One region of the Oerskovia sp. USHLN155 genome, then DNA from elsewhere that is predicted to be linked to it. Evidence: predicted binding sites of a transcription regulator. Region 1 holds the regulator's gene; the other holds the start of a gene.

Evidence for each region. Region 1 encodes HrcA, which represses chaperone genes, less so after heat shock. Its sites were predicted from a motif close to TTNGCACTCGNNNNNNNCGAGTGCNAA; they were not measured.
Region 2: the regulator HrcA is predicted to act here: its motif matches at 10,583-10,609, upstream of groL (chaperonin GroEL).

Annotation. Positions count from the first base shown of each region.
Region 1 is NZ_JBBCXG010000002.1:179,121-193,858, forward strand. It holds gene WFH32_RS03740 (histidine triad nucleotide-binding protein) at 1-45, opposite strand, end outside; gene WFH32_RS03745 (16S rRNA (uracil(1498)-N(3))-methyltransferase) at 116-952, opposite strand; gene dnaJ (molecular chaperone DnaJ) at 954-2,066, opposite strand; gene hrcA (heat-inducible transcriptional repressor HrcA) at 2,182-3,198, opposite strand; gene WFH32_RS03760 (type I restriction endonuclease) at 3,450-4,541, opposite strand; gene WFH32_RS03765 (MFS transporter) at 4,834-6,276, opposite strand; gene WFH32_RS03770 (DUF3097 domain-containing protein) at 6,408-7,274, shown strand; gene WFH32_RS03775 (DUF4870 domain-containing protein) at 7,359-7,910, opposite strand; gene WFH32_RS03780 (hypothetical protein) at 8,136-9,167, opposite strand; gene WFH32_RS03785 (acyltransferase family protein) at 9,328-11,220, opposite strand; gene hemW (radical SAM family heme chaperone HemW) at 11,400-12,803, opposite strand; gene lepA (translation elongation factor 4) at 12,880-14,738, opposite strand, start outside.
Region 2 is NZ_JBBCXG010000008.1:85,174-101,245, reverse strand. It holds gene WFH32_RS12965 (amino acid adenylation domain-containing protein) at 1-262, opposite strand, end outside; gene WFH32_RS12960 (ABC transporter substrate-binding protein) at 262-1,290, opposite strand; gene WFH32_RS12955 (phosphopantetheine-binding protein) at 1,403-1,654, opposite strand; gene WFH32_RS12950 (ABC transporter ATP-binding protein) at 1,651-2,484, opposite strand; gene WFH32_RS12945 (lysine N(6)-hydroxylase/L-ornithine N(5)-oxygenase family protein) at 2,481-3,926, opposite strand; gene WFH32_RS12940 ((2,3-dihydroxybenzoyl)adenylate synthase) at 3,923-5,647, opposite strand; gene WFH32_RS12935 (isochorismate synthase) at 5,644-7,005, opposite strand; gene WFH32_RS12930 (2,3-dihydro-2,3-dihydroxybenzoate dehydrogenase) at 7,110-7,901, opposite strand; gene WFH32_RS12925 (isochorismatase family protein) at 7,898-8,557, opposite strand; gene groL (chaperonin GroEL) at 8,829-10,463, opposite strand; gene WFH32_RS12915 (glycoside hydrolase family 15) at 10,700-12,154, shown strand; gene WFH32_RS12910 (phytoene desaturase family protein) at 12,245-13,735, opposite strand; gene WFH32_RS12905 (cold-shock protein) at 13,741-13,944, opposite strand; gene WFH32_RS12900 (LytR C-terminal domain-containing protein) at 14,068-14,730, opposite strand; gene WFH32_RS12895 (DUF3263 domain-containing protein) at 14,762-15,082, opposite strand; gene WFH32_RS12890 (uracil-DNA glycosylase) at 15,332-15,988, shown strand.

The sequences.
Region 1 (14,738 bases):
CAGGCAGTCCGGGTCGGTCGGGCGCGAGGTGTCGTTGCTGGTCATGACGGCAGGCTACCCCCGGCTCGCCGGCACGGCCCGGGAGGCGGACGGTGCGCCCCCACCACGTGCGGGGTCACCGCTCGTCGTCCGCCGCGCCCCACCGGCCGAGCCGTTGGACGAGCATCGCGATCGCGACCGGGCCCGCCGTCGAGGTCCGCAGCACGTGCGGGCCGAGGCGCGCGGTGCGTGCACCGGCACCGGTCAGGGCCTCGACCTCCTTCTCGGAGATCCCGCCCTCCGGCCCGACGACGACGAGCACCTCGGGCGCTCGTCCCGCCGCGGCCACGTCCTGGGACGCGGGGACGGGCAGGGCCACCTCGGCGAGCGGGACGACGGCCTCCTCGTGCAGCACGATGACGGCACCGCCCGCGTCGACGACCTGGCGCGTGCGCTCGACGAGCCCGCGCGTGTCGATCGCGAGGTCCACCCGGGGAAGGCGGGCACGCCGCGCCTGCTTGGTCGCGGCGCGCACGGTCGCGAGCCAGCGGGCGCGCGACTTGGCCGCGCGGTCGCCACGCCACACCACGATCGACCGCTCGGCCTGCCACGGGACCACGGCGTCGGCGCCGACCTCGGTCGCCGCCTCGATCGCCATCTCGTCGCGGTCGCCCTTCGCGAGGGCCTGGACCAGCGTCACCACGACGTCGGGTGCGGGCTCCTCGACGACCTCACGGACGCGCAGGTGGACCCCGGAGGGCTCGACACCTTCGATGCTGCACCGCAGGCGCAGGCCCTCGCCGTCGACGACGTCGACCGCCTCCCCGACCCCGCGCCGCTGGACGACGCCCGCGTGGCGCCCCTCGGCGCCGTCGAGCACGTAGAGCGAACCCGCCGGGAAGCCCGCGAGGCCACCCGCGGCCCCGCTCTCCGACGAGCTGCTCGCCTCCGCGAGGAAGACCGGCGCGCTCATGTCAGCGCCCCGAGAGCTTGTCGCGCAGGCGGGAGAACACTCCCGGGTGCGCGGCGGACAGGCGCGGGTCCGGACGCTCCTCGCCGCGGGCCTTCGCGAGCGAGCGCAGCAGCTCCTCCTGCTCCTCGTCGAGGCCCGTCGGGACCTGGACCTCGACGTGCACGTTGAGGTCACCGCGACCACCGGTGTGCAGGTGGCCGACGCCGAGGTTCTTGAGCGTGACGATCTGCCCGGGCTGGGTCCCGGGGCGCAGGTCGATCTCCTGCGGGCCGTCGAGGGTCTCGAGCTCCAGGACCGTCCCGAGGGCCGCAGCCGTCATGGGCACCTGGAGCGTGCAGTGCAGGTCGTCGCCGCGACGCACGAAGACCTCGTGGTTGCGCTCGCGGATCTCGACGTACAGGTCGCCCGCGGGGCCACCGGCCGGGCCGACCTCGCCCTGCGACGTGAGCTTGATGCGGGTGCCCGTGTCGACGCCCGCGGGGACGTTCACGGTCAGGGTGCGACGGCTGCGCACGCGACCCTCGCCCGCGCACTCGGCGCACGGCTCGGGGATCACGGTGCCGAAGCCCTGGCACGCGGCACAGGGGGCGGTCGTCATGACCTGGCCGAGGAACGAACGCGCCACGCGCTGGACCGTGCCACGGCCGTTGCACACGTCGCACGTGCGGGGCGACGTGCCGGGGCGACAGCACGAGCCGGAACAGGTCCCGCAGATCACCGCGGTGTCGACCTGGAGCTCGCGGCGCGCCCCGAAGGTCGCCTCCGAGAGGTCGATGTCGAGACGCACCAGGGCGTCCTGGCCGCGGCGTGCGCGCGGGATGGGTCCCGACTGCGCCTGGCCTCCCCCGAAGAACGTCTCGAAGATGTCCTGGAAGCCGAAGCCTCCGCCCATGCCCCCGCCGGCGGCCGACGGGTCCGAGCCGAGGTCGTACTGCTGGCGCTTGTCCGGGCTGGACAGCACCTCGTAGGCGCGGGACACGTCCTTGAACTTGTCCTCGGCGGCCTCGCCCGCGACGTCAGGGTGCAGCTCGCGGGCCAGCTTGCGGTAGGCCTTCTTGATCTGGTCCTGGCTCGCGTCCCGGGGCACGCCCAGGATCTCGTAGTAGTCGCTCACAGGTCACTCTCTACTAGCGCACGCCGATCCAGGATCGGCGACTTCCGACAACACCGTGCGGTGACGACCAGGGTCGAAGGACCCGGCGCGGCGCCCGCCGGCGCAAGAACCGAACTCATGCGGTCAGGACGCGCGACAGGTACCGCGCGACCGCGCGGACCGAGGCGATCGTCCCGGGATAGTCCATGCGGGTCGGTCCGATCGAGCCGATCAGCGCGACCGAGTCCCCCTCGTTACCGTATCCGCTCGTCACGACCGAGGTTTCCGCGAGCCCCTCGAGCTGCGTCTCGTGACCGATGCGCACGCTCACCCCGGTCTCCGCGGCCATCTCGGTCAACAACCCGAGCAGCACGACTTGTTCCTCGAGCGCCTCGAGGACCGGTCGCAGCGCGTGCTCGAACCTCATGCCGACCCGGGCCAGGTTGGCGGTGCCGGCGAGCACGATGCGCTCCTCCGACTCCTCGGACAGCGTCTCCTCGACGAGCAGCGCGAGCGAGCGCGCGAGGTCCTGGTGCTCGGGGCGGAACTCCTGCGCGACGTCGGCGAAGCCCTTGCCGAGCTCCGCGAGACGCTTGCCCGCCGCCACGGCGTTGAGCCGCGAGCGCAGCTCGGCGAGCGTGGCCTCGTCCGGTGCCTGCGCGACCTCGAGGGTGCGCTGCTCGACGCGGCCCGTGTCCGTGATGATGACCACGAGCAGCCGTCGGTCGCCGACCGGCACCAGCTCGAGGTGCCGCAGGCCCGAACGGCGCAGCGACGGGTACTGCACCACGGCGACCTGGCCCGTGAGCTGAGCGAGCAGACGCCCCGCGCGGGCCACGACGTCGTCGAGGTCGACGGCCTCCGACAGGAACGTCTCGATCGCCCGCCGCTCGGGCGAGGACAGGGGCTTGACCGTCGAGAGCCTGTCCACGAACAGGCGGTAGCCCTTGTCCGTGGGGATGCGCCCGGCCGAGGTGTGGGGCTGGGCGATGTACCCGTCCTCCTCGAGCGCGGCCATGTCGTTGCGGATCGTCGCCGGGGACACGCCCAGGCGGTGCCGCTCGGCCAGGACCCGGGATCCCACCGGCTCCCTCGTCAGGACGTAGTCCTCGACGATCGCACGCAGCACGTCGAGCCGTCGTTCCTCGCTCATGGCCACCTCCCGATCGTCGCGCGTTCTCGCACTCTCCACCGTCGAGTGCTAATTCTACGCGGTCGCGGGAGGCGTGGGGCGCGACGTGCACAGGGTCCTCACGGGGTCTTCCCGACCGCGCCCTGGCCAGGGCCGGGGGCGGGTGGGCTCAACGACCAGCACCGCGACACGGCCTGCTTCGACAGCCGATGCATCAGCCACGAACAGTCCATCGAGAGCGGGCCGTCAGCAACGACGGCCCGCTCCGCCAGTCACTCGTAGTAATGCACGCTCTTGCGGATGTGCTCAGCGAAGTTGTAGATCTCCTCCGGAGTCTCGATCGCGTGACGAGTCTCGGTCTTCTCCTCGTCGAACAAGCCGACGTACTTCTGCCCTGTGTTGAAGTGAAGGCGGGCGAGCGGCTTGCGGTTGTTGTCGTCCAACAGGATGCCCATGTAGCTCTTCGTGTCCCGGTGGACGATCCGGCTCGGCGGGACCTCGCTGCAAGCGATCGCTCGGACGATCTGGAAGCCCTCGAGCTCCTCGAACGTCGTCACGATCCCGCGGTCCGCCTCTTCGACAGCCTCCGCAACGCTCTCGCGGGCGGCCGACTCACCGGTCAGCGGAGCAGTGGACTCCGCGTACCCCTGCCCGCCAAGCGCCGCCTTGAGCCGGTCGTTGACCTGATCCGCTAGGAACTGCTTCATCGCCTTCGTCACGAGCGTTCGGAATTGCTCACGCACCTTCTGCGTGATCGGGCCTTCGTAGACACGGCCAGTGAGCGCCTTCACCCACTCGGCGTCTGGTTCACGGAACTGGGCACCCAGCACACGCTTGAGGGCTCCGATGTACTTCAGTTCTTCGGCGGCACTCACCACGGACTCGAGATCGAAGGAGTCCCTCGTGAGCTTCTGGATCTCTGGCACGAGTGAGTCGTCGAGGTCGGAGAGGTCGAGCTGCAGGAACGGCTTGTCGTCCATCCTGTTCGGCCGGTCGAGATCCGTGAAGAAGTGGTAGTGCTCGCCGTTGGTCAGTACCGCGATCCGTGCGTTCGTCGTTGCGAAGTACCGAAAGAGCTGGGACGCATGGTTGATTCCCAGCGGGCTGCCGACGGTCTTTGCCTCGATGAGAATCTGAACCTCGCCGTCCTTGACGATCGCATAGTCGATCTTCTCCCCCTTCTTCGTGCCAACATCCGCGGTGAACTCGGGTACGACCTCGTTCGGGTTGAACACGTCGTACCCGAGGACGAGCGAGATGAACGGCATGACGAACGCGTTCTTGGTCGCTTCCTCCGTCTGGATCGTGGCCTTCTGTTGTCGCACCTTGGTCGCCAGCGAGGCTAGCCGCTCCGCAATTTCCACCCGAATCACCCGTTTCGACATAGTGTGTGGTGGCCGCAGCCTAGCGGGGACGACATTTCCGAGCAGTAAGAACGCCGCAACTTCACCCACTGATGAAGGATTCTCTCAAGCCCCAAGATCCCCACGACGACTCCGGAAGTGAGGCAGTCGACGACACTGGTCGTCGTCCGGACGTTCAAGAACACGCCGCGACGCGGCCCGCGCTCCGCCGTCGGGCCCGAGGCTCTCGCCGGGCCTCACCCCCGCCGCCGCCCCGGCACGGTGCCCGACGGCGCCGCTCACGTCGTGGACGTCACCTTGCGGGCGTGGCGTGCGCGTGCCGCGACCGAAGGTCCACGACCGCGACCACGAGCGAGACCGCGACCAGGGCGACCGTGATGAGCATCGCGGTGCTCGCCGCGACGGCTCCCGTCGATCCGCCCGCCTTGAGCGAGTAGTACGTCGAGAGGACCACGGCGATGCCCATGGCCGATCCCACTCGCTGCCCGAGCTGGAGCATGCTGCCCGCGACGCCCGCGAGCTCGACCGGGACGCGGGCCAGGGTCAGGGTCTGGTTCGGGGAGATGACGGTCCCGCTGCCGATCCCCGTGATCATCATGGTCAGGGCGATGCCCCAGCCCGCGGCCGACGAGTCGTCCCCCGTGGCGCGGATCGCGAGGATCACGCCCCCGAGCCCGACGAGGACCACCACGAGGCCCGCGACCACGAGCGGTCGGCCCCAGCGCGCGACCCCGCGGCCCGCGAGCCACGACGCCACGCCCGACGCGATCGCGAACGGCATCCCGATGAGCCCCGCGTGCAGCGGCGTGAAGTGCAGGTCGTTCTGCAGGTACAGCGTCGCGACGAGGAAGATGCCCGTGAACCCCGCGAAGTACGTGATGCCGAGCAGCGTGCCGTTGCGGAACGACGTGAGCGACAGGACTCGCGGGTCCAGGACCGGGGCGCCCGTGGTGCGCTGGTAGCGCCGTTCCCAGAACACCGCGGCGACGACCGCGACCGCCCCGAGCGCGAGCCACCACCAGCGGCCGGGGTCGTCGTCCTGGCCCGACGTCGTGACGAACGGCAGCATGACCGCGACCGTCGCGACCGCGATGAGGACGAGGCCCACGGGGTCGAGCCTGCGCGGGCCGGGCCTGCGCACCGTCACGGGCAGGAACCTGATCGCCAGGGGCAGCACGACCGCGATGATCGGGACGTTGATCCCGAAGATCCACCGCCACCCGTTCTCCTCGCCCACGACCTGGAGGATCAGCCCGCCCAGGAGCGGACCCAGCGCCGTCGAGACGCCGATCGTCGCACCGAACATGCCGAACGCCTTGCCGCGCTCGTACCCCGAGAACATCTGCTGGATGAGCCCGATGACCTGCGGGTTGAGCATGCCCGCGCTCACGCCCTGCAGGAGCCGGGCGATCGCGAGCCACTCGTCGTTCGGTGCCAGGCCCGCCGCGAGGCTCGTGAGCGCGAAGCCCACGAGGCCGACGATGAACAACGTGCGACGCCCGCCCGCGTCGCCCAGGCGGCCGGCCGGGACGAGCGCGAGCCCGAACGCGAGGGTGTAGCCCGCGACGATGAGCTGCAGCTCGGTCGGGCCCGCGTCGAGCGCCCTCTCGATCGACGGGAGCGCGACGTTGACGATCGACACGTCGAGCATCGTGATGAAACCGACCGCGAGGCACAGCCCCAGGACGCGCCACCGCTGGGCGTCGGGCGCGGCGGGGCCGTTCGAAGTGCTCACCGGCCAGTCGTACCACGGCACGTGGGCCCGCACCCGGCGAGCGACCTCGCCCGGACCGGCCCGTGACGACCTCACGGGTCACCGCGCGCCCCTTCCGGGCGAGAGGGCGACGAGCGCCTAGGGTGACGTCGGTGAGCTTCGATCGCTACGGTTCCGACGTCCTGTCCAGCGCGACCCCCGCCCCGGTCCCCCACCGCCGGCGCCCGGTCTCCCGCCCGCAGCCCGCCGAGCGCGGGCTCGTCGTCGAGGACGTCGAGACCGGCTGGGTCGGCGCCGTGGTGCGGGTCGAGAAGTCCGGCGGCATGCACGTCGTCGTCCTCGAGGACCGCGCGCGTCGCACGCGCACCTTCCCGCTCGGCCCGGGCTTCTGGGTCGACGGCGAGCCCGTCGAGCTGACCGCCCCGGTGACCTCGACGGCGCCCGCCGCCCCGACGCGCACCGCCTCGGGCTCGCGCGCGGTCGCGAACGTCCGGGCGCGCGTCGCACGCGGCAGCCGCATCTGGGTCGAGGGCAAGCACGACGCCGAGCTCGTCGAGAAGGTGTGGGGCGACGACCTGCGCATCGAGGGGGTCGTGGTCGAGCTGCTCGACGGCGTCGACAACCTCAGCGAAGCCCTCGAGGACTTCGGCCCGACGGCGGAGCGCAAGGTGGGCGTCCTGGTCGACCACCTGGTCCCCGGCAGCAAGGAGACGCGCCTGGTCGCGGAGGCCCTGCGAGGCGTGCGCCCCGGCACGGTCATGGTGCTGGGTCACCCCTACGTCGACGTGTGGCAGGCCGTGCGGCCCGAGCGCGTCGGCCTCGACGCGTGGCCCGTGATCGAGCGCGGCACCGAGTGGAAGCGCGGCATCCTGCGCGAGCTCGGGTGGCCGGCGAGCGAGCAGGCCGACGTGGCCCGCGGCTGGCAGCGGATCCTCGGGACCGTGCGTACCTATGCCGACCTCGAACCGTCGCTGCTCGGCCGCGTCGAGGAGCTCATCGACTTCGTGACGGCCGACTGAGGGTCCGGCGCCCGCGGTGACGCGCCGAGAGGGGGCGGCCCAGGTCTGCCTGGGACGCCCCCTCTCGACGTGCGGCGACGTGCGCTACTTCACGATCTTCACGTCGATCGGGTAGCTGGTCGGACGGCCGTTGCTGACGGCCTGGAACGCGATGATGCCGAGCACGAGCGACGCCACCCAGACGCCGAGGACGACCAGGCCGGACAGGAAGCCCGGGAGCACCCAGTTCGCGGCGAGCAGGACGAGGGCCACGGGGATCTGGAAGTTGAGCGCCTTCTTGGCCTCGGCGTCGACGACGTGGCTGCGCTCGCGGAAGACGAGCCAGATCACGAGCGGTGCGAGGAACCCGAGGATCCCACCCAGGAGGTGGGACAGGCTCGCCCAGGTCTTCGTGTCGGCGGGCGACAGCGGGGCGGCCGGGCCGCCCTGGTAGCCCGGCGGCGGGTACTGGCCCTGGGGCGGGTACGGACCCTGTTGACCCGCGGGAGGACCGTAGGGGGGCTGCTGACCGGGCCACCCCTGCTGGCCGGGCTGGCCCGGCTGCCCGTGCTGGGCTCCGGGCGTGCCGTGCTGGTCCGTCGGGGGCACGTACTGCCCGTAGTCAGGGACCTGGTCGGAAGGGTTCTGGCTGCTCATCGGGGCCTCTCTACGGACGGACCGGACCGTTCAGGACGGACCGGGCGCTTCACGCTAGCCGGTCCGGCACACCTGCGGCCACCGTGCCCGTCCCCCGAGCGGGCCGATTCACCTGGCCGGCACCCGGCGCACAGCCAGCACGGCACGTGCGCAGACGACGACGGGCCGTCCCGCACACCCGAGGTGGAGGTGCGGCACGGCCCGTCGTCGGGACCTGTGCGGAGGTCAGACGGGCTGCTCGTCCACCAGACGGCGGTAGGCGTACGCGACCGCGATGTAGGACAGCGGGATCGTGACCAGCAGGCCGACGAAGCAGACCAGGAAGCCCAGGATGTTGATCCCGAAGAGCGCCAGGAGCAGCAGGAAGACCGACCCGAAGTTCTTCGCGACGAGCGACCAGCTGGACTTGATCGCGGTGATCGCGTCCTGCTCCTTGTCGAGGGTGAAGTAGTAGACGAACGCCGAGAAGATCGCGACCGCGATGCCGGGCAGGATGCACAGGATCGTGCCGATGATCGTCATGACGGCCACGAGGAAGGCGGCCAGCAGGACGTTGCCCACGTTGGCGATCCGGAAGAACGCCGAGACGTCGGGCTTGCGCCCCTGCGTCTCGTCGAGAGCACCGCGGGAGTAGAACGCGGCGACGAGGTAGCTGATGATCACGCCGACGATCGTCAGCAGGACGCTGACGAAGCTCAGCCCCAGCGCCTCGGCCATGTTGGTGTCCGAGAACCCGTCGGTGCGGTAGTCCGTGAAGTTGTCGAAGCCGCCGGAGATCCAGCTGAAGATCGCGTTGATCACCAGGAAGATCAGGGCCGCGAGGATCCACGGTCCCGGGTTCGCCCAGAACTTCTTCCACCCGAAGCCGATCGCGTCACCCACCGAGAACGCCGCGGCCCCCGCGTACGCAGGCTGGCCGGGAGGCGGGTACGCGCCGGCCGGCGGCGGGTAGGCGCCTGCCGGAGGCGGGTACGGAGGCTGCTGCCCACCGGCGGGAGCGCCGTAGGGCTGCGCGGGGGGCGGGGTCGGGGCGCCGTACGGCGGCGCGACCGGAGGCCCGGGCTGCGCGGGCGGCGTCGGCTGGGCCGGGGGCTGCGTGGGCGGCGTCACCGGCGGCTGAGCCGGGGGCTGGCTCGGGGGGACGGGCTCGGAGGGCGGTTGCGCGGCGGCACCGGGGTCCGGTGTGCTCGCGGAGGGGTTCTGCGGGGTCGGCTCGTTCTCTTCCGGCGGCGGCCCGCCTGCGGTGTTGTCGCTCATCGTGATCCCTCGGGTCGGCGGGGTGCGGCAAGCCACACTGTGAACGGACTGTGACGATCGAACATTTCACAGATCACCCTCCACGATGGGGCGTTCGGGCCATTCCCGCCACAGGAAGCGTGGAACGCCCGAAACCTCCTCGGACGACACCGGTGAGACGTCAGGGTCCGCGGAGCGCGACCGCCTGCGCGAGACCACCCGAGACGACCCCCGCGTAGAGCGACGTCCCCTCGGAGGTCGGGTGCACGCCGTCGGGTCCGAGCAGCGCGGGCTGGGACGAGATCGCGCCGCTCCAGTCCGCGATCACGACGTTCCCGTGGCGCTGGGCCGCGCCGACCAGCTCGGCGTTCGTGACCGGCACCCACGACCGGTCGGCGTACCCCGTGACGAGCACGACCGTGTGGTCTGGACCGATCGCGGCGAGGACCTTGTCCATCATCGCGGCGTCGACCGTGCTGTTCGTCCCGAGCGAGAGCACGACGTAGGGCCGGAGGTTCCCGGCCGCGCGGACGGCCTCGACGAGGCCGACGGCGTCCTTCATCTGCCGGGCCACGGCACCGTCGATCAGCACGCCGGGAAGGGCCGCCGTCAGCGCGGGCGCGCTCGCCAACGTCACCGAGTCGCCGATGATCGTGACCTGGTCGCCGGGTGGAGGCGTCGGGGCCACGGCCGGGGTCTCCGGCGCGGGCTCCGCGGGCACGGGCGCCGCGTCGGGAGCCGGTGCCGCAGGCGCCTCACCGGCAGGCTGCTGGGTCAGCGCGGCGACCTCCGCGCCCGCGCGGATCTGCGCCTCGACCGAGGAGATCGCCGGGGCGCGCACGAAGCCCGTGACCGCGAGCCCGACGACCACCACGACCCCGCCGACCGTGAGCCACCCGCGGACCGGCAACGGGTTGCGGCCCGACGCACCCCGGCGGAGCCACGCCACGACGGTCCGCACGTACCCCCCGAGGCCTCGCCCCATGACGGGACGCTCGACGTACCGGTACGACAGCGCTGCGGCACCGAACGTCACGACGGTCGCGGCGAGCGCGACCCACGGTCCGGGGCTCGCGTACAGCCCGCCGCCTCCGGCGAGCGCTGCGGCCAGGACGAAGACGGGCCAGTGCCACAGGTACAGGCCGTACGAGCGCGCGCCCACCCAGCCCACCGGCCCCCGGTCCAGCTGCTTGCCGAGGCCCGGTGCGTGCAGCACGAGGTTGACGACCCCGGCCGTCGCGAGCGACACGACGAACAGTCCACCCCGGTAGGTGATGCCGTCGTCCCACGGCATCCAGAGCATCGCGACGACCAGGACGGCCGCGCCCGCGATCCCCGCGCCCACGACGAACAGGGTTCCCCTGCGGGTCGTGGTCCGCGGCGCCTCGCGGACGAGCGTCGGACGCCCCGTGCGCAGGTGCCAGAACGAGAGGAAGGCACCGATCATGAGCCCGAACAGGTGGGTGTCGGTGCCGAAGTAGACCCGGGTCGGGTCCGTGCCGGGCGAGTACAGGACCGCCATCGCGACGGCGGACCCGACGGCGAGCACCCCCGCCAGGACCAGAGCCCGGCGCCGGGTGATCCGCAGCGCGAGCACCGCGAGGACCACGAGCGGCCACACCAGGTAGAACTGCTCCTCGACGGCGAGCGACCACAGGTTCGCGAAGATCTGGGGCGCCAGTCCCCCGGAGTACGTGCTGCCCTGGGCGATGTAGACCCAGTTGCTCGTGAACGTGGCGGCCCCTGCCACCTGCGCCCCGATCCCCACCAGGAGATCGCCCCCGACCAGCCCCGCGGCGGCCGTGCACACGAGCACGACCAGGCCCAGCGCCGGCAGGAGCCTGCGGGCTCGTCGGACCCAGAACCGGGACAGGGACACGGCCCGCCGCGCCCGGAACTCGCGGACCAGGAGCGTCGTGATGAGGAACCCGGAGAGCACGAAGAAGATGTCGACGCCCACGTACCCGCCGGGGAGGACCTGCGGGGCGAAGTGGAAGACCATGACCGAGAGCACGGCCAGCGCACGCAACCCGTCGAGCCCGGCGATCCGCCGGTACCGGACGGTCGGTCGCACCGGTCGTGACGGACGGTACCCACCGGGAGCCGGTGGGCTCTGCGGCGGGGGCCCGACGAGGGACCTGTCCGGCGAGTCGAGGTCGAGGTCAGCAGGTCGCAGTCGCTGCCACACGTCGACGCGGTCGGTCGAGGTCCTGGCTGCTCCGGCCTGCGCCCGAGCCGACTGTCCTACCGTCGTCACCCGTCAGTCAGCTCCCGTACCACCGTGTCCGCCAGCAACCGTCCCCGCAGGGTCAGCACCCCGCGGCCTCGGATCGCCGCTCTTCCGTCGAGGAGGCCCGCCGCGACCATGCCGGCCACGTTGCGCCGACCCACCTCGGTAAGGACGCTCAGGTCCAGTCCTTCACGCAGTCGCACACCGAGCATGACGCGCTCGAGGTGAGCCTCCGAGACGGTCAGGAGCTCACGTCCGGCCGCCGGGCTGCCGCCCGCCTCGAGCATCGCCGCGTAGCGTCGCGGGTGCTTCACGTTCCACCATCGCACGCCCTCACGGCCGCCCGGCGCAGGCGCGGCCGCGTCGTCGGCCGTGTCGGAGACGCCGTCGGAGATGTCCGCGGAATCCTCCGGATCGTCTGTACGGTTCGAGGCCCCTCCGATGTACGAGTGCGCCCCGGGGCCGATCCCCCACCAGTCCTCGCCCCGCCAGTACGCCAGGTTGTGACGGCACACGAACGCCGGGTCCGCCACCGCCTCGCCCGGCACGGAGCCGTCGCCGGTCGGTGCCCGCCGGGCCCAGTTGCTGACCTCGTACCACTCCAGCCCGGCCGCGGTGAGCAGCTCGTCCGCGAGCTCGTACTTCTCGGCCTGGTCGTCCTCGCTCGGCAGGGAGATGTCCCCACGGCGCACCTGCGCGGCCATCTTCGTCCCCTGCTCCACGACGAGCGCGTACGCCGAGACGTGGTCGACGCCCGTCGCGAGCGCGGCCTCGAGGCTCGTCCGCCAGTCGTCCAGGCTCTCGCCAGGCGTCCCGTAGATCAGGTCGAGCGACACCGCGAGCCCCGCGTCGCGCGCCCAGCGCACCACGTCGGGGATGCGGCGCGGGTCGTGCGTGCGCTCGAGCGTCGCGAGCACGCGCGGCACGGCCGACTGCATGCCGAACGACACCCGCGTGAAGCCCGCCGCCGCGAGCTCGGCGAGCGACTCCGGGGTCACCGAGTCGGGGTTCGCCTCGGTCGTGACCTCGGCGCCCGGGGCAAGACCCCACGCGTCGCGCACGCCCGCGAGCATGCGCGCCAGGTCGCCGGCCGGCAGCAGCGTCGGGGTGCCGCCGCCCACGAACACGGTAGAGACCGGGCGCGAGGCCAACCCGGCACGCTCCATGACCCGCGCCGCGAGGTCGATCTCCCGCAGCGCCGTGTCCGCGTAGGACGCCTGGCTCGCGCCACCGCCCAGCTCGGACGCCGTGTACGTGTTGAAGTCGCAGTAGCCGCATCGCACGGTGCAGAACGGCACGTGCAGGTACACGCCGAAGTCACGACCCGCGTGGTCGTCCGGCACCGCCCCAGCAGGACCAGCACCCACCCACGCAGGGAGAGCGCCGTCGTCGGGCACGGGGATGCCGTCCGGGAGAGCCGGGCTCATGCCCGCACCCCGGACGCCGCGGAGCGCGCGGCCCCCAGCACATCGAGGGCCACGCGCTCACGAGAAGAGCAGCACATCACTTCTTGGACTTGTCCTTCGCGTCCTTGCCGCCGCTGCTGCCCGCACCGTCGGAGGACAGCGCCGCGATGAAGGCGTCCTTGGGGACCTCGACCGTACCGATCGTCTTCATGCGCTTCTTGCCCTCCTTCTGCTTCTCGAGCAGCTTGCGCTTACGGCTGATGTCACCGCCGTAGCACTTGGCGAGCACGTCCTTGCGGATCGCACGGATGGTCTCGCGCGCGATCACGCGAGCACCCACGGCCGCCTGGATGGGGACCTCGAACTGCTGACGCGGGATGAGCTCCTTGAGCTTCTCCGTCATCATGACGCCGTACGAGTACGCCTTGTCCTTGTGCACGATCGCGCTGAACGCGTCGACCGTCTGGCCCTGGAGCAGGATGTCGACCTTCACCAGGTCCGCCGCCTGCTCGCCCGAGAGCTCGTAGTCGAGCGACGCGTAGCCGCGCGTCTTGGACTTGAGCTGGTCGAAGAAGTCGAACACGATCTCCGCGAGGGGCAGCGTGTACCGCAGCTCGACGCGGTCCTGCGAGAGGTGGTCCATGCCGCCCAGCACGCCACGCTTGCCCTGGCACAGCTCCATGACCGCACCGATGAACTCGGTGGGGCACAGGATCGTGGCCTTGACGATCGGCTCACGGATCTCGCCGATCTTGCCACCCGGGAACTCGCTCGGGTTGGTGACCGTGATGACCGAGCGGTCCTCGAGGGTCACCTCGTAGACGACGTTCGGGGCGGTCGAGATGAGCTCGAGGTCGAACTCGCGCTCGAGGCGCTCGCGCACGATCTCGAGGTGCAGCAGACCCAGGAAGCCCACACGGAACCCGAAGCCGAGCGCGACCGAGGTCTCGGGCTCGTAGTTCAGCGCCGCATCGTTGAGCTTGAGCTTGTCCAGGGCGTCGCGCAGGACCGGGTAGTCCGAACCGTCGATCGGGTACAGGCCCGAGAACACCATGGGCTTGGGGTCGCTGTAGCCGCCGAGCGCGTCCTCCGCAGGCTTGGCCGCGTTCGTGACGGTGTCACCGACCTTGGACTGGCGCACGTCCTTGACGCCCGTGATGAGGTAGCCGACCTCGCCCACGCCGAGCCCCTTGGTGGGGTGCGGCTCGGGCGCGCTCACGCCGATCTCGAGGAGCTCGTGCGTCGCGCGCGTCGACATCATGACGATCTTCTCGCGCGGGTTCAGGCTGCCGTCGACCACACGGACGTAGGTCACGACGCCGCGGTAGGTGTCGTAGACCGAGTCGAAGATCATGGCGCGCGCCGGGGCGTCGGCGTCCCCCTGAGGGGCCGGCACCTCCTGGACGATGCGGTCGAGCAGCTCGGTCACGCCCATGCCCGTCTTGCCCGAGACCTTCAGGACGGTCGACGGGTCGACGCCCACGAGGCCCGCGATCTCCTCGGCGTACTTCTCGGGCTGCGCGGCCGGCAGGTCGATCTTGTTGAGCACGGGGATGATCGCGAGGTCGTTCTCCATCGCGAGGTACAGGTTCGCGAGGGTCTGCGCCTCGATGCCCTGCGCCGCGTCCACGAGCAGCACGGCCCCCTCGCACGCGGCGAGCGAGCGCGACACCTCGTACGTGAAGTCGACGTGCCCGGGCGTGTCGATCATGTTCAGGGCGTAGGGCACCAGCGGGGCCGACTGGTCGTCCGGGTCGTCACCCTCGCGCACGGCCCACGGCATGCGCACGGCCTGCGACTTGATCGTGATGCCGCGCTCGCGCTCGATGTCCATGCGGTCGAGGTACTGCGCACGCATGGCGCGCGCGTCGACGACGCCGGTGAGCTGGAGCATGCGGTCGGCCAGCGTGGACTTGCCGTGGTCGATGTGCGCGATGATGCAGAAGTTGCGCAGCA
Region 2 (16,072 bases), on a different contig from region 1:
GCACGCCCGTGTCGACCTCGCCCGTGATCTCGACGACCTCGCCCACCGCGAACGCGGACGTGTCGGGGCGCACGAGCTGCGCGCCGATCACGCCGAGCTGCGCGGTCGTGAGCGGGAAGGCCGCGGGCGTCGCCGTCGCGGAGCGCGGCGCGGCTGGGACCGGCGCGACCGGGAGGACCGGCACGGCCTGCCCCGTCGGCGCGGCCTTCCCCGTCGGAGCGGCGCCGGACGGCAGGAGGTCGGGGGCGGAGGACGTCGTCATCAGCCCTGGAGGTCCTCGAGCACGACCTCGAGCTGGTCGAGGACGTCGAGCGCCAGGCTGTAGCGGTCCGCGAAGAAGTAGCGGATGCCGTACGCGTGCCCCGCGGTCACGGCAGGGAGCGACTGGTAGGTCGAGGCGGCCTCGAGCTCCTCGGCGCCGGGGCCGGGCCGGCCGTCGACCGTCTGCTCGGTCAGCACGACGGTCGCGTCCGCGACCTGGCCGAGCTGCTCGTAGGACAGGAACGCACCGTTCTCGGTCGTCTCCTCGGCGACGACCTTCGGCAGGGGCGCGTCGATGTCGGTGAGGATGCCGCCGATCCAGGAGATCTGCGAGTAGACCGTGATCTCCTCGAACGAGTCGAGCCCCGCGAACGTGTTGGCCGCGATGACGTCGCCGTACGTCTCCTTGATCTGCGCGACGCGCGCCTCGTACTCGGCCTTCGTCGCCTCGGCCTCCTCGCCCGCTCCGAGCGCCGTCGCGATCTCGACCGACGCGTCCTTGACCGTCGCCGAGCCCGTGGCACGGATGAGCACGGTCGGGGCGATCTGCGACAGCTTGTCGAAGTCGGCCTTCTTCTCGGCGCTGAGCTCCTCCTCCTTGCCGCCGCGGACGAACCCGACGATCAGGTCGGGCCCCAGCGACGCGATCTTCTCGTAGTCCCACCCGTCCGCGCCCATCACGATCGGCAGGTCCGCGACCTGCTCGAACTCCTCGGGCAGGTACGACTCGGCCCAGTCGCCGTCCGCGGTCGCGACGGGCACGATGCCCGCCTCGAGGAGCGGCCCCGTGCCGCCTTCGAGGGCGACGACGCGCTGCGGGTCCACGGGGATGTCGACCTTCCCGAACGCGGTCTCGACCGTGCGGGTGCCCGCCTCGGCCGAGGAACCGGCGGGCTCGTCGGCCGCCGACGTGCCGCCCGCGCACCCGCCCACGGCAAGGACCCCGGCGAGGGCCGGGACGAGCAGCCAGGCGGTCGCGCGGGAGGTCCGGGTACCACGTGCGGTGGTGAGGGTTCGGGTGCTGGACATGCTGGGGTTCTCCTTGAGGTGGTCTGGCCAGGTCGTGCGGCGGATCGGAGGTGGTGCGTGGGCCGGCGGGGCGGCGCTGGGTGGGCGGTGCTGACGGTGCGGGCGGCCCGCCTCAGGCGGAGACGCCCAGCGCGCGCAGACAGCCGCGCAGCGTGGGCTCGACCGCGACCTGGGCGAACTCGACCGGCCGGCCCGCGGCGCGCCAGCGTTCGAGCAGTGCCATGAGCCGCACCGAGTCGAGGCCGTGGTCGGTCAGGTCGTCGTCGAGCCCGATCTCGTGCGCGGCCGAGCCGCCCGCGCCGAGGACGTCGGCGAGGTCCGCGAGCGCCTGCTCGCGCGTGATGGTCGAGGTCGGGTGCGTCATGCGGATCCTCCGGCGGGGTGCGGTGCGCTGGTGCGCGCGGGCGAACGCCTGGCCAGGACGTCGGAGCGGACGGGGACCACGAGCGGCCAGCCCTCGGGGTCGGTCACGACGTGGGCGCGGATCCCGAACACGTGCCGGACGACGTCGGCGTCCAGGACCTCCTCGGGGCGCCCCTGGGCCACGACCGCTCCGTCCTTCATGAGGACGAGCTGGGTCGCGTACCGGACGGCGAGGTTGAGGTCGTGCAGGACCGCGACGACCGTGCGGCCCTCGTCGTGCAGGCGCGCGCACGTGTCGAGGACGTCGATCTGGTGCGCGATGTCGAGGAACGTCGTGGGCTCGTCGAGCAGCAGCAGGGACGTCTCCTGCGCGAGCGCCATGGCGATCCACACACGCTGGCGCTGCCCGCCGGACAGCTCGCTCACGCGCCGGGTCGACAGGTCGAGCGTGTCCGTGGCGAGGAGCACCTCGTCGATCACCCGGTGGTCCTCGGCCGACAGCGCCCGCAGGAAGCCCTGGTGCGGGTGTCGTCCGCGGGCCACGAGGTCGCGCACCCGGATGCCGTCGGGACCGACGGGGGCCTGCGGCAGGAACGCGAGCCGCTTGGCGACCTCTCGGGGAGGCATCGACGTGACGACCTGCCCGTCGAGCTCGACCGTCCCCGAGGTGGGTCGCAGGATGCGTGCGAGCGACAGCAGCAGGGTCGACTTGCCGCAGCCGTTGGGCCCGACGATGACCGTGAGCTCGCCCTGGAGGATCTCGAGGTCGACGCCCTGGAGCACGTCGCGCTTGCCGTAGCCGACGCGCAGGTCGGTCGTCGCGAGGCTCATCGGACGACCAGCGGGTCGGGCAGGACCGTGCCGCCGGGCAGGACGCCGCCCGACGGCGTCGCGCGCGTCGCACCGGCCGTCTGGCCCGGGGGGAGCCCGGCGGCCCCGGCGGCCCGGCGGGCCAGGACCGACGCGAGCACCTCTCCGGCGCGGACGCCCAGCGTGGACAGCAGGGTCGAGCTGAGACCGTGCGAGTGCTCGGACTGCCCCACGAGGTAGAGCCCGGCGTCGGCGGGCTCGGTGAGGCGGGCGCGGTGGTCGCGGTACAGGTCCAGGGCCCCGTCGGCGTCGCGACCGAGCAGGTCGGTCGTGCCGCCGAGCAGCGTCGCCGGGTCCAGGGGGCGGTAGCCCGTGGCGAGCACGACGAGGTCCGCGTCGAGGACGGCTGTCGTCCCCGTGAGGTTCTCGGCGAGCGTCAGAGCCACCGGGCCGTCCCCCGGGCCGCCCATCGGGCCGTCCGAGGTGTCCCGCACGTCGAGCACCTCGGTGCAGCGGTGCCAGTGCAGGCGCCCGCGACCGAGCCACCGGTCGCGGTACTCCCGCTCGTGCAGGGTGCGGATGGTGTCCTCGGCGACGACCGAGTAGTTGGTGTTGCGGTGGTGCGCCATGAGCTGCTTGCGCCCGGCGGGCGGGGCGTCGTAGAAGACGTCGACCGCGCCCGGGTCGAACACCGAGTTGGCGTAGGGCGTCGAGTCCGAGGGCGAGAAGCCGTAGCGGCGCGACACCGAGTGGACCTCGGCCCCGGGGAACCGGTCGTAGAGGTCGATCATGATCTCGGCCGCGCTCTGCCCCGCGCCCACGACCACGGCGCGGCGCACGTCGTGGTCGACCAGCGCGACGCGGTCGAGGTAGCGCTGGTTGTGCCAGACCCGACCGGACTCGACGACTCCCGCCGGGAGCCGGGGCTGCAGACCTGCGGCGACGACGACGTCGCGGGCCCTGGTCGTGCTCGGGCCGTGCTCGCCCGCGACCATGACGTCGAACGCGACGACCCGACCGTCGTCGCGCACGGGCGTCACGGACTCGACCGACGAGCCGTAGCGCGTGAACCCCGCGAGGCGGGCCGCGGCCCAGCGCAGGTAGGCCGCGAACTCGACGCGCAACGGCGCGAAGCTGCCCCGGTTGAGGAAGTCGACCAGGCGGCCCTGCTCGTGCAGGAACGCGAGGAACGAGTAGTCGCTCGTGGGGTTGCGCAGCGTCACGAGGTCCTTGGCGAACGCGACCTGCATGTGCGCGTCCTCGAAGAGCATCCCGTGGTGCCAGCGCGAGGTCGCCTGACGCTCGTGGAAGACCGCGCGCAGCGGTTCGTCGGACGTCGCGTTGTGCTCCTCGACCGCGATCGCGAGCGCCATGTTCGACGGCCCGAAGCCGAGGCCCAGGACGTCGACGTCCACGTCGTGCGCCGTGCGGTTGGGGTCCTGCGTGCGGGACGGGTTGCTCATCGCGTGCTCCACGGCTGGGGTTCGGTGCCGGCGGCCGCGGGAGCGGGGGCCGGGTGGGCGCGGTCGACCTTGCCGACCGCGGTGGTGGCGAGCGCCTCGACGGTCTCGAAGCGGTCGGGGATCTTGTAGGCGGCGATGCCGCGCTCGCGCAGGAACCGGCGCAGCACCGGGCCGGTCGGGGCTGCCGTTCCGGGCCGGGCGACGACGCGCGCGGTCGCGCGCTCGCCCAGGTACTCGTCGGGCTCGCCGACGACGCTCGCGTCGAGCACGTCGGGGTGGGCGCGCAGGTGGTTCTCGACCTCGGCGGGGGCGATCTTCTCGCCCCCGCGGTTGATCTGCTCCTTCGCGCGCCCGACGACCGTGAGGTACCCCGCGGCGTCGCGCACCACCAGGTCGCCCGTGCGGTAGAAGCCGTCGGCCGTGAACGCGCGGGCGTCGTGCTCGGGCGCCCGGTAGTAGCCGCGGATCGTGTAGGGGCCGCGGGTCAGCAGGTGCCCGGGGTGCCCGTCGCCGACCGGGCGGTCGTCGTCGTCCACGACGAGGACCTCGTCGGCGGGAGAGATCGGCCGTCCCTGGGTCCCGACGACGACCTCGCGCGGGTCGCCCGCCCGGGTGTAGCAGACGAGCCCCTCGGCCATGCCGAAGACCTGCTGGAGCGTGTCCCCGAAGACGTCGAGCAGGCGCTCGGCCGCGCTCGTCCCCAGCTTGGCTCCCCCGACCTGGAGGACCTCGAGCGAGGAGAGGTCGTACGCTGCGACGAGCGGCGACGCGGCCCAGACGTGCGCGAGCGGCGGCACGAGGGCGACATGCGTGACACGGTGCCGCTCGACGAGCGCGAACGCGGTGTCCGGGGCGCCGTGCGGGGACAGGACGACGGTCCCGCCCGCGTGCAGGACCCCGAGCACGCCGGGCGACGTCAGGGCGTAGTTGTGCGCGACGGGCAGCGTCGCGAGGTACACCGAGCCCGGGCCGAGGCCGCAGATCCGGGCGCTCTCCCGCACCGAGTACAGGTAGTCGGCGTGCGTGCGCGGGATGAGCTTGGGCGTGCCCGTGGTCCCGCCCGAGAGCTGCAGGAGCACGACGTCGGCCGGGTGGGCGGCGTCCTCGAAGGGGCCGCGGACCGCGGTCAGGTCGGCCCGGCGCAGGTCGTCGAGGGAGTGGGCGGTGAACGGGCTGGGTGCGTCCGGCTGCTCGCCGTGCGCCGCAGGGGGCGCGCCCACGACGACGTGCCGCACCGAGGCCACGGCCGCGGCGACCTCTCGGGCGAGGGCCGCGTGGTCGAAGCCCGCCTCGACGCCGCCGACCACGAGCGCGACGGCGCCCGTGTGCGCCGCGAAGTACTCGACCTCGGCCCGCCGGTGCGCGGGCAGCGCGAGGACCGGCACGATGCCCGAGCGGCCGAGCGCGACGAGCACCTCGACCAGCTCGCTCGCGCTCGGCAGCTGCACGACGACGCGGTCGCCCCGGCGCAGCCCGAGCGCCGCGAAGCCGTGCGCGAGGTCGTCGGCCGCGTGGTCCAGGTCCGTGTAGGTCAGGCTGCGGGCCGCGTCGACGAGCGCGGTCGCGTCGGGCCGTGCGGCCGCGGCGCCGCGCACGAGCGAGCCGAGCGTCTGGTCGGTCCAGAACCCGGCCGCGCGGTAGCGGTCCGCGGCCTCGGCGGGGACCGGCACGACGCCGTCGAGCACGTGGGGCGCTGGACGCACCCGTGGGGCGGCGGTCACGACACGCTCCCCAGCGCGGACAGCAGCGTCGAGAACTTCACCGCGGTCTCGGCGTGCTCGCCCTCGGGCGTGGACCCGACGACGACGCCCGCCCCCGCGAAGAGCCGCACGTCCGCGCCGCGCACCACGCCGCAGCGCAGCACGATCGCCCACTCGCCGTTCCCGGCCTGGTCCGCCCAGCCGACGAGGCCCGTGTAGAAGCCGCGGTCGAACGGTTCGAGCGAGCCGATGAGCTCGCGCGCGGCGGCCTGCGGGTGCCCGCAGACCGCCGGCGTGGGGTGCAGCGCGTAGACGACGTCGAGCACCGAGACACCCGGCTTCAGGCGGGCGCTGATGGGCGTGCCCAGGTGCCACAGGTGCGACGTCGCGACGAGCTCCGGGGTCGCCGGCACGTCCAGGTCGTCCTCGTGGGCGACGTACGTGCGCAGCACCTCGCGGATCGCGTCGGTCACGAACGCGTGCTCGCGCAGGTCCTTCTCGGACGTCAGGAGCCGCTGCGCGGTCGCGCGGTCCTCCTCGGGGTCGGCAGAGCGCGGCGCCGACCCCGCGAGCGGGTGGCTGTGCAGCACGCCGTCGCGCACCGAGACCAGGAGCTCGGGGCTCGCCCCGACCAGGTGCCCCTGGTCACCGGGCAGCTCGACGTCGAACACGTACGCGTCGGGGTTCGCGCGTCGCATCGCGGCGCGCACCGCGCGCCGGTCGAGCAGGCCCGGCGCGGACACGTCGAGGGTGCGCGCCAGGACGACCTTCTCGGCCACGCCGTCCTCGAGCTGGGACACGGCCCGCCCGACGGCGGCGCGGAAGACCACGTCGTCGCGTCCGGGCAGGGCCGTGGGCCCGGCGGGGTCCGTCGGCGCGGAGCGGACCGGTCCCGCTGCAGGCTCGCCGTCGGCCGCCGGCGCGGGGACCGTGCTGGACGGTCCGGGATCGTCCTGGTGGCTCTGGTCCCTCCGGTCGCTCTGGTCGCCGTGCCCGGCTCCCACGGGCCGCCACGACTGGTGCGCCGGGACGACGAGGTGCGCGGGACGCGAGGAGTCGAACGGGATCGTGCCCACGAGGATGGGCGCGGGCTCGCCGGCCCAGCGTGCCGAGGCCGCTCGGGCGAGCAGGTCGCGTGCGGCGGCCGCGACCGTCGGGCCGTCCCACGACGGCACGTCGAGGCGCTCGCGCACACCGTGTGCCACGAGGCCCACGTCGGGCGACGCGAGACGGAACTCGGCGTGCCCGAGGGGGGCGTCGTCGTCGGGCGCTCCGGCGGGAGCGGTGGTCCCGGTGGCCCGGGAGCGGCGGCGCGCGTGCGCCGTGTCGAGCACGACCGCGGTACCTGTCGGGTCGTCGAGCACGGTGAAGCCGGTCATGAGGCGTCCTCGGTGTCGATGGGGTTCGTGAGCCTGCGCGGTCGTCCGCAGGAGGACGTGCGAGAGGTCGTGCTGATGACGCAGGGGGGGGTGGGTGGGGCCGGTCAGCGGAGCGTGGCGCCGCCGTCGACCACGAGCTCGTGCACCGTGATGTGCCGGGCCGCGTCCGAGACCAGGAAGGCGACGGCGTCGGCCACGTCCTGCACCTCGGCGAGCCGTCCGAGCGGGATGCCGAGCCGGAAGTCCTCCGGCACCCCGGCGACGACGCGGGCCTCGGCCAGGTCGTCGAGGACCCGGAGGTCGTCCGGCCCCGGCGACCCGGCGATCGCCGCGAGCATGGGCGTGCGGGTCGAGCCCGGCGAGACCACGTTGCAGCGCACCCCGTAGGGCGCGAGCTCGAGGCCGAGCGACCGGGTCAGGCTCGACGCCGCGGCCTTCGAGGCCGCGTACGCCGCCATCCCGACGCGCGGGACGCCTGCGGCGTTCGACGCGACCGTGACGATCGCGCCCCGCCGACGCTCGGACAGACGTCGCGCGACCTCGCGCGAGACGAGATAGACGCCCGTCGCGTTGACCGCGAGCATGCGCTGCCAGTCCGCGAGCGTGGACTCGGTCACGACGCCGGGGTGCAGGACACCGGCGGCGTTCACGAGGACCTCGAGCGGACCGATCTCGGCCTCGACCCAGCGGACCACGCGCACGACGTCCTGCTCGTCGGTCACGTCGAGGCGCGCCGGGACGACCTGGCCGGCCGCGACCTTGCCGAGCGGCGCCGTCGGGACCGTGCCGTCGAGGTCTCCCGCGACGACCACGTAGCCCTGCGCCGCGAGCGCGTCCACGACCGCGGCCCCGATGCCGCCCGCGGCACCGGTCACGAGAGCCACGCGCGTGCTCATGCCCCCGCCACCGCGGGGACGCGCGCCCTGAGATGGGTCAGCACGTCGTCCGTCGTCCCGACGACGGCGCACCGGTCCGCCGCCCACGCGAGGGCCTGACGGTGGTGGGCGAGCGAGAAGTCCGCGACGGCGTCGCCGACGAGGAACGGCTGGACGTCGTGCATGAACGCGTCGCACGCCGTGACGAGGCACCCGATGTGCGCGTAGACGCCCGTCACGACGAGCTGGTCGCGCCCCTGCTCACGCAGGAGGTCACGCAGCCCGGTGCGCACGAACGCGTCGTAGCGCCACTTGGTCAGCACGGTGTCCCCCGGCTGCGGGGCGAGCTCGTCGATCACGACGTCCGACCCGTCGTCCGGGATGCCCGGACCCCAGAAGTCGGTGAGCAGACCCCGGTCGGCGGGGCGCTGCGCGGGCGGCTGGGCGGTCAGGACGACCGGGACGCCGAGCTCGCGCGCCGTCGTGGCGAGCCGCGAGATGTTGTGGACGGCGTCCCGCAGTGCGGGCGACGCCGGGTCGAACGCGTTCACGAAGTACTGCTGCATGTCGTGCACGAGGAGCACCGCACGGGCAGGGTCGACCTGCCACGTCACGCGGTTGCTCGGGTACTCGTGCGGTGCCGGGCCGTCGTAGGCGGCGATCGTCGGCAGTCCCATGGTCCCCCCAGAGCCAGGTGTATGAAGCGAGTTAGTTGAATGAGTTAGGTAAACCTTCCCTCACTGAGGTAGACCTAAGCACAGACTTCACCCGCAGGGGAAGAGTCGTCCACGGAACGGACAGATGCCGACAATCTGCCATCTCGTTCGCGGGTGCCGTGGACCCCCCCCCCCCCCCCCGCGGGCCGGCCCGCCCCGGACTCCCTGGCCGGACGGCCCTTCATGTCGAGCTGCGCGGGCTCCTACGAGCCCGACCGCACGAGCGGACGGATCAGAAGTCCATGCCGCCCATGCCGCCGTCGCCGCCCGGCATCGGCTGGTTCTTCTCCGGCTTGTCCGCGACGACCGCTTCGGTCGTGAGGAAGAGCGCTGCGATGGACGCGGCGTTCTGCAGCGCGGAGCGCGTGACCTTGACCGGGTCGTTGACGCCTGCGGCGAGCAGGTCCTCGTAGACGCCGGTCGCGGCGTTCAGGCCGTGGCCCGAGGGGAGGTTGCGGACCTTCTCGGCCACGACGCCACCCTCGAGACCGGCGTTGATCGCGATCTGCTTGAGCGGGGCGTCGATCGCGGCGCGCACGATCTGCGCACCGGTCGCCTCGTCGCCGACCAGGTCGGTGATGGCAGCGGTCTCGAACGCGACGGCGCCGGCCTGGATGAGGGCCACGCCACCACCGGCGACGATGCCCTCCTCGACGGCAGCCTTCGCGTTGCGGACGGCGTCCTCGATGCGGTGCTTGCGCTCCTTGAGCTCCACCTCGGTCGCGGCGCCGGCCTTGATGACAGCGACACCACCGGCGAGCTTGGCGAGGCGCTCCTGGAGCTTCTCGCGGTCGTAGTCGGAGTCCGACTTCTCGATCTCGGAACGGATCTGGTTCACGCGACCCGCGATGAGGTCGGCGTCGCCGGCACCCTCGACGATCGTGGTCTCGTCCTTGGTGACGACGACCTTGCGAGCCTGGCCGAGCAGGTCGAGGGTCGCGGTCTCCAGCTTGAGGCCGACCGTCTCGGAGATGACCTGGCCACCGGTGAGGATCGCGATGTCCTGCAGCATGGCCTTGCGGCGGTCGCCGAAGCCCGGAGCCTTGACGGCGACGGACTTGAACGTGCCACGGATCTTGTTCAGCACGAGGGTGGCCAGGGCCTCGCCCTCGACGTCCTCGGCGATGATGAGGAGGCTGCGGCCGGCCTTCATGACCTGGTCGAGCAGCGGCAGCAGGTCCTTGACGTTCGAGATCTTCGACTCGACGATCAGGACGTACGGGTCCTCGAGGACCGCTTCCTGACGCTCGGGGTCGGTCTCGAAGTAGCGGGCGAGGAAGCCCTTGTCGAAGCGCATGCCCTCGGTGAGCTCGAGCTCGAGGCCGAACGTGTTCGACTCCTCGACGGTGATGACGCCTTCCTTGCCCACCTTGTCGAGGGCCTCGGCGATGAGCTCGCCGATCGCGGGGTCACCGGCCGAGATCGCGGCCGTGGCGGCGATCTCTTCCTTGGTCTCGATCTCCTTGGCGGCGACGAGCAGCTGGGCCGTGACGGCCTCGACCGCCTTCTCGATGCCGCGCTTGAGGGCGATCGGGTTCGAGCCGGCCGCGACGTTGCGCAGGCCCTCGCGCACGAGCGCCTGGGCGAGCACGGTCGCGGTGGTGGTGCCGTCACCCGCGACGTCGTCGGTCTTCTTGGCGACCTCCTTGACGAGCTCCGCACCGATCTTCTCGTACGGGTCGTCGAGCTCGATCTCCTTGGCGATGCTCACACCATCGTTGGTGATGGTGGGCGCGCCCCACTTCTTGTCGAGGACGACGTTGCGGCCCTTGGGGCCGAGCGTGACCTTCACGGTGTCGGCGAGGACGTTGAGCCCGCGCTCCATCCCGCGACGAGCCTCCTCGTTGAAGGCGATGATCTTTGCCATGGGGATTGATCCTCCGCTGGTGGCGTGTGACGGTCGGTCGGCGCCCGCGACGGACGGCTCGCGCACGTCGGCGTTCATGTCACGCCGACTCGCGGGCCTCACCTGACGACCAGAGAAACCTGTCACTCTCATACCGAGAGTGCTAACGCCATTATTGGCACTCGGCAGGGGCGAGTGCAAGGCCAGGTGCCCCCTATCGCCCGCAGCGGAACAGCGAGCGTCCGGCTCGTCCTAGGATGCGCAGTGTGAGGTTCGCGACGACGCGGTGGCGACTGGCGGTGCTCGGAGCAGCGATCGCCCCTGTCGTGGTGCTCGTGACCGTGGGCGCCACCCCCGTCCCCCTGCCGACCGACGTCCACGTCGACCTCTACCAGGACGGCGTCGCGACGGCCGAGGACGGCTCCCTGCTCCGCCTCCCGGACGGCATGGCGGCCACCTACCTCGATGGCAGCCGCGTCCTCGACCCCGCCGCGCTCAGCCCGGCGCTGCCCGCCGGCAGCCTCGATCCGGCCGACGGCGAGGTCGACCGCCTCACGGTGATCGCCGGCTCCCCCCTCACGGCGGACCGGCTCCTGGACGCGGAGGCCGCCGAGCGTGCAGCCAGCGTCTCCAGGGCCTGGCTCGCCGAGGGGGACCTCCCCGGCAAGGGCACCCGGTTCGCCGCTCTCGGGGAGGACGCGCTGCTCGACCTGCACGCCATGACGCTCGAGAACGGCGCCTCGCTCGCCGCCCCCTCCCCGAGGTGGCGCTTCGTCTGGCCCCGGGACGCGTCCTTCACGGCGGCGGCCTACGCACGCACCGGGCACGTGGACGACGCTCTGCGAGTGCTGGACTTCCTCCGGTCGGTCCAGGAGGCCGACGGATCGTTCCAGGCGCGCTACCTGCCAGACGCCTCGGGCGTGCCCGACGACCGGGGCGGCCAGTCCGACGGCAACGGGTGGGCACTGTGGTCCGCCTGGACCGTGCTCGACGAGCTCGAGGCCCCCCAGGACCGTGCGGCAGCGCGCGAGCGGCTCGCCCCGCTCGTCGACGCGTCGACGAGCTACGTCCTGGGCATCCTCGACGAGGACACCGCGCTGCCCCCGCCGTCGAGCGACTACTGGGAGGTCCACCCGACCGAGCTCACGCTCGGCACCGCGGCCCCCCTGCTCGCGGGCCTCGAGGCGGCCCGATCGATCTACGCCGACGGTGAGCAGTGGGCGTCTGCGGCTGACGCCGCCCGCGCCGCCGCGCGGCTGCGCACGGCGATCGAGGAGCGCTTCGGCCCGCAGGGCTACCCGCGGCACGCGTCCGGCGGCCCCCAGGACGCGGCGACGACGTTCGCCCTGCCTCCCTTCCAGCCCACAGCCCTCGAGGGGGCCGACGAGGCGTGGCGGTCGTCGGTCATGTCGATGCTCCGGCCCGCCGGCGGGGTGGCACCTGGTGCGGGCTGGCGCACCGACGGCATCTCGTGGACGCCCCAGACCGCCCTCTTCGCGCTGGCCGGTGCTTCGACCGGCGAGGTCGAGGCCGCGGAGAGCTGGCTCGACTGGCTCGACACCCATCGGACGGCCTCGGGCGCGATCCCGGAGAAGGTCCTCGCGGACGGTTCTCCTGCGGCGGTCGCCCCGCTCACGTGGAGCTCGGCACTCGTGGTGCTGACGCTCGTCGAGCTCGAGGACCAGCGGGCTGCGGACGCTGCGCTTCCCTGAGCCCCGCCCGGCCGCGTCCGGCCGGGAGGTCCCGGGCCCCCCGAGTCCTCACGAGCGATCCGGCCCGTCGGCGCCGCCACCGTGCCCCCGTCAGGGCGCCAGTCGTGGCGGGTGCGGCACGTCGAACTCGCGGTGCAGCACGCGCCGTGCCGCGTACCAGCCGCCGAGCCCGTGGACCCCGGGGCCGGGGGGCGTGGAGGCCGAGCAGAGGTAGACCCCGTCGAGTCCGGTCGCGTACGGGTCGAGGCGCGCCGTCGGGCGGGCGATCACGCGCCACAGGCTGACCGTCCCCGCCGCGATGTCCCCACCCACGTAGTTGGCGTTGTGCTCGCTCATGCGCGCGGCAGGCACGCAGCGCGAGGTCACGACGACGTCGCGGAAGCCGGGCGCGAACCGTTCGATCTGTGCCGTGATCGCCTCGGTGACGTCGAGCGTGGAGCCGGCGGGGACGTGCGCGTACGCCCACAGGGGCCGCAGGCCCCCCACGCCGCGTGACGGGTCGACGACCGTGGGGTCGCTCACCAGGACCATGGGACGCTCGGCATGCGTGCCGGCCGCGACCGCGGCCTCGGCTGCGGCCATCTCCGCGCGCGTACCACCCACGTGGACGGTCCCCGCTCGTCCGACGTCGGCGTGCTGCCACGGCACCGGCCCGCGCAGGACGAAGTCGACCTTGGCCGCCGCGTTGCCGTAGGGGAACGCGGTGAGCGCACGCGCGGCCCGGCCGGTCAGGCGGGACCCGAAGACCTCGACGACCGTGCGCGGGGTCGTGTCGAAGATGATCGCGCGCGCCGGAGGCAGGTCCGACTCCGAGCGGACCGGGTGGTCGGTCACGACCTGGCCACCGTGCGCCTCGAGGTCCGCGACGAGAGCGGTCACGATCGCTCCCGACCCCCCACGGGGGATCGGCCAGCCGCCCTCGGTGTGCGCGAGGGAGGCGAGGAGCATCGCGACCCCGGCCGACGCGAGCGAGGGCATGGGGGCGATCCCGTGCGCGGCGACCCCGGTGAGGAGCGCCGGTGCGACGTCCCCCACGAAACGCCGGTCCCACATGCTCGTGCCCTGCTCGAGGACACCGAGGCCGAAACGAGCCGCGGTCGGGATCCCGCGCGGAAGGAGACCCGCGGGGACGCTGCGCTTGTCACCGAGCGCCGTCGCGACCGCGTGCCCGGGCTGCCGGGACAGCGAGCCGAGGAGCGAGCGCCAGGCGGCGCCGTCGGGCCCCAGACCGTCGACCGTCCGGTCGAGGTCCCGGTAGGCGATCCCCGCGCGGCCGCCTGGCAGGGGTTGCGCGTACGAGACCTCCGGCACGAGCAGCTCGACCCCGCGCGACGGCAGGTCGAACGCCTGGAAGAACGGCGACGCCCACGCCATGGGGTGCACCGCAGAGCAGATGTCGTGGAGCATGCCCTCGGCCAGCCCGAGGTCCAGCGTGCGCGACCCCCCGCCCACCGTGGGCTGCGCCTCCAGGACGCGCACGGACAGCCCGGCCCTGGCGCACGTCACCGCGGCTGCGAGCCCGTTGGGACCCGACCCGACGACGACGACGTCCACCTCGGTCAGGTGCCGGGCCGGGGTCACGGCGCTCAGAGCGCGCGCACCTGCTCGGCCTGGGGGCCCTTCTGACCCTGCCCCTGCTCGTACTCGACCTGCTGCCCCTCGTCGAGCGACCGGTAGCCGTCGCTCTGGATCGAGCTGTAGTGGACGAAGAGGTCCGGCCCGCCCGAGGCCGGGGTGATGAACCCGAAGCCCTTCTCGGCGTTGAACCACTTGACGGTGCCCTGTGCCATCGACGTCTCCTCGTGCGTACGAACCGGATGCGAGCATCGGAGCATCGGACGCCCCGTGGTGGGGTCGAGCCTAGTGGCAGAGGTCACACGAGGAAAGCAGGGGCCGGAAGCGGGACCGGGCGATCAGGAAGCGGGCGCGAGGGCCGACTTCACGACGACGACCACGTCCCCCTCGCGCACCTGCGCCTGGGTCACCTGCTCGGCCGGGATGCCGAGGATCGCTGCGACGGCCGTCGCCGTCTCCTTGCGGTTCTCGGTGTACCAGACGGTGGTCGCCGTGAGCCCGGAGTCGCCGGGGTAGTCCTCGGCCTTGGTCTTGGTGAACCCCTTGGCGTCCAGCGCGTCCTTGCCGGTCCGCGCCTCGCCGGCGGGCCCGCCGTCGTTCAGGACCCGGACGTACGCGCCCTTGTCCGCGGCTGCGAGCAGGGCCGTGAGGTCCGTGGCGGGGTCCGCGGGCGGTTCCTCCGTGGCTGCAGGCTCCTCCGCGGCGGGGGGCTCTTCCGTGTCCGCAGGCTCCTCCGCGGCCGGAGGCTCCTCAGCAGCCGCACCGTCGGCCGGCTGCTCCGCCGCGGGCTTGTCGGCCTCCGCCGGGGACTTCTGGCCGAGCCCGCCGGAGATCGCGGCGACCCCTCCGACCGCGAGACCCGCGAAGATCACCGCGACGAGGAGGAAGGGCCACGTCTTGCTCCAGCCGCTGCGCGGAGCGCGATAGACCCCCACGGGTGCGCCCTCGGGCGCGGGGACGTCGAACTCGTCAGGCGCGTAGGGGTAATCGCTCTTGCTCACGGCGACAGGTTAGCCCGACTTGGCCCAGCGACTAAATGTCGCCGAGGCGACGGGCCGACCGCGCACGCTGCCGGGTGGACCGCATCCGACGCAGGCGCTTGACGAGCATGGGGTCGTGCGCGAGGGCCGCAGGCGAGTCGATCAGGGTGTTGAGCGCCTGGTAGTAGCGCGTCGCGGTCATGTCGAAGAGCTCACGCACCGCCTGCTCCTTGGCCCCGGCGTACTTCCACCACTGACGCTCGAAGGCGAGAATCTCCTGGTCACGGGCCGAGAGCCCCGATTCCTCGACGGGCGCGTCGTCCGTCCCGGTGGGCGCGTCGAGGTGCTCGGTCGCGGCGAACGCTTCGCTCATGGGCGGGATCCTCACTCGTCGGGACGCGACCCGCTCCGGAGGGGCGGGCACCTGGACCGCACCAGCCTACGCGCGAACCACATCGGTGTCATTCACCCGCTCGCGTACCCTCGCCGCGTGAACACCTTCGCGACGCCACCGACCTCGGGGTCCCTCGAGCAGGCCCCGTCCTCCGCTCCCGGCCCCACCGTCCCGGCCGCCGTGCCCCACGGCACGTCCGAGGACACCCACCGTCCGCTCGCCGAGATCATGGCCCCGGACTGGGCCGAGGCGCTGGCCCCCGTCGAGCCCCAGCTCCGGGCCGTGGGCGACTTCCTGCGCGCCGAGACCGCGGCCGGACGCCCGTACCAGCCCGCGCCGTCGGACATCCTGCGCGCCTTCCAGCGTCCGCTGGCCGACGTGCGCGTCCTGATCGTGGGCCAGGACCCCTACCCGACCCCGGGGCACGCGATGGGCCTGTCCTTCTCCGTCCAGCCGCACGTACGCCCCGTCCCCCGCTCCCTCCAGAACATCTACGCCGAGATGGCGACCGACCTCGGCGCCCCCACGCCCGTGCACGGCGACCTGTCCGCGTGGAGCGACCAGGGCGTCATGCTGCTCAACAGGGTCCTGACGGTCGGCGCCGGCGACACCGGCTCGCACCGCCGCAAGGGATGGGAGGCCATCACCGAGGCTGCCATCCGCGCGCTCGTGGCCCGCGACCAGCCGCTCGTCGCGATCCTCTGGGGACGCGACGCCGCGACGCTCAAGCCCCTCCTGGGCGACACCCCGGTCGTCGAGAGCGCGCACCCGAGCCCGCTGTCGGCTCGCCGCGGGTTCTTCGGGTCGCGGCCCTTCTCGCGGGTCAACGAGCTGCTCGTGGCCCAGGGGTCGGCGCCGGTGGACTGGACGCTGCCGACGACCTGACGCGCCCGGCCCGTATCGCCTCGGACGACCGCGCCACGCCACCGGGGCCGCGCTGCGCCGCCGGGGATCTCGCGGGACGCAGCG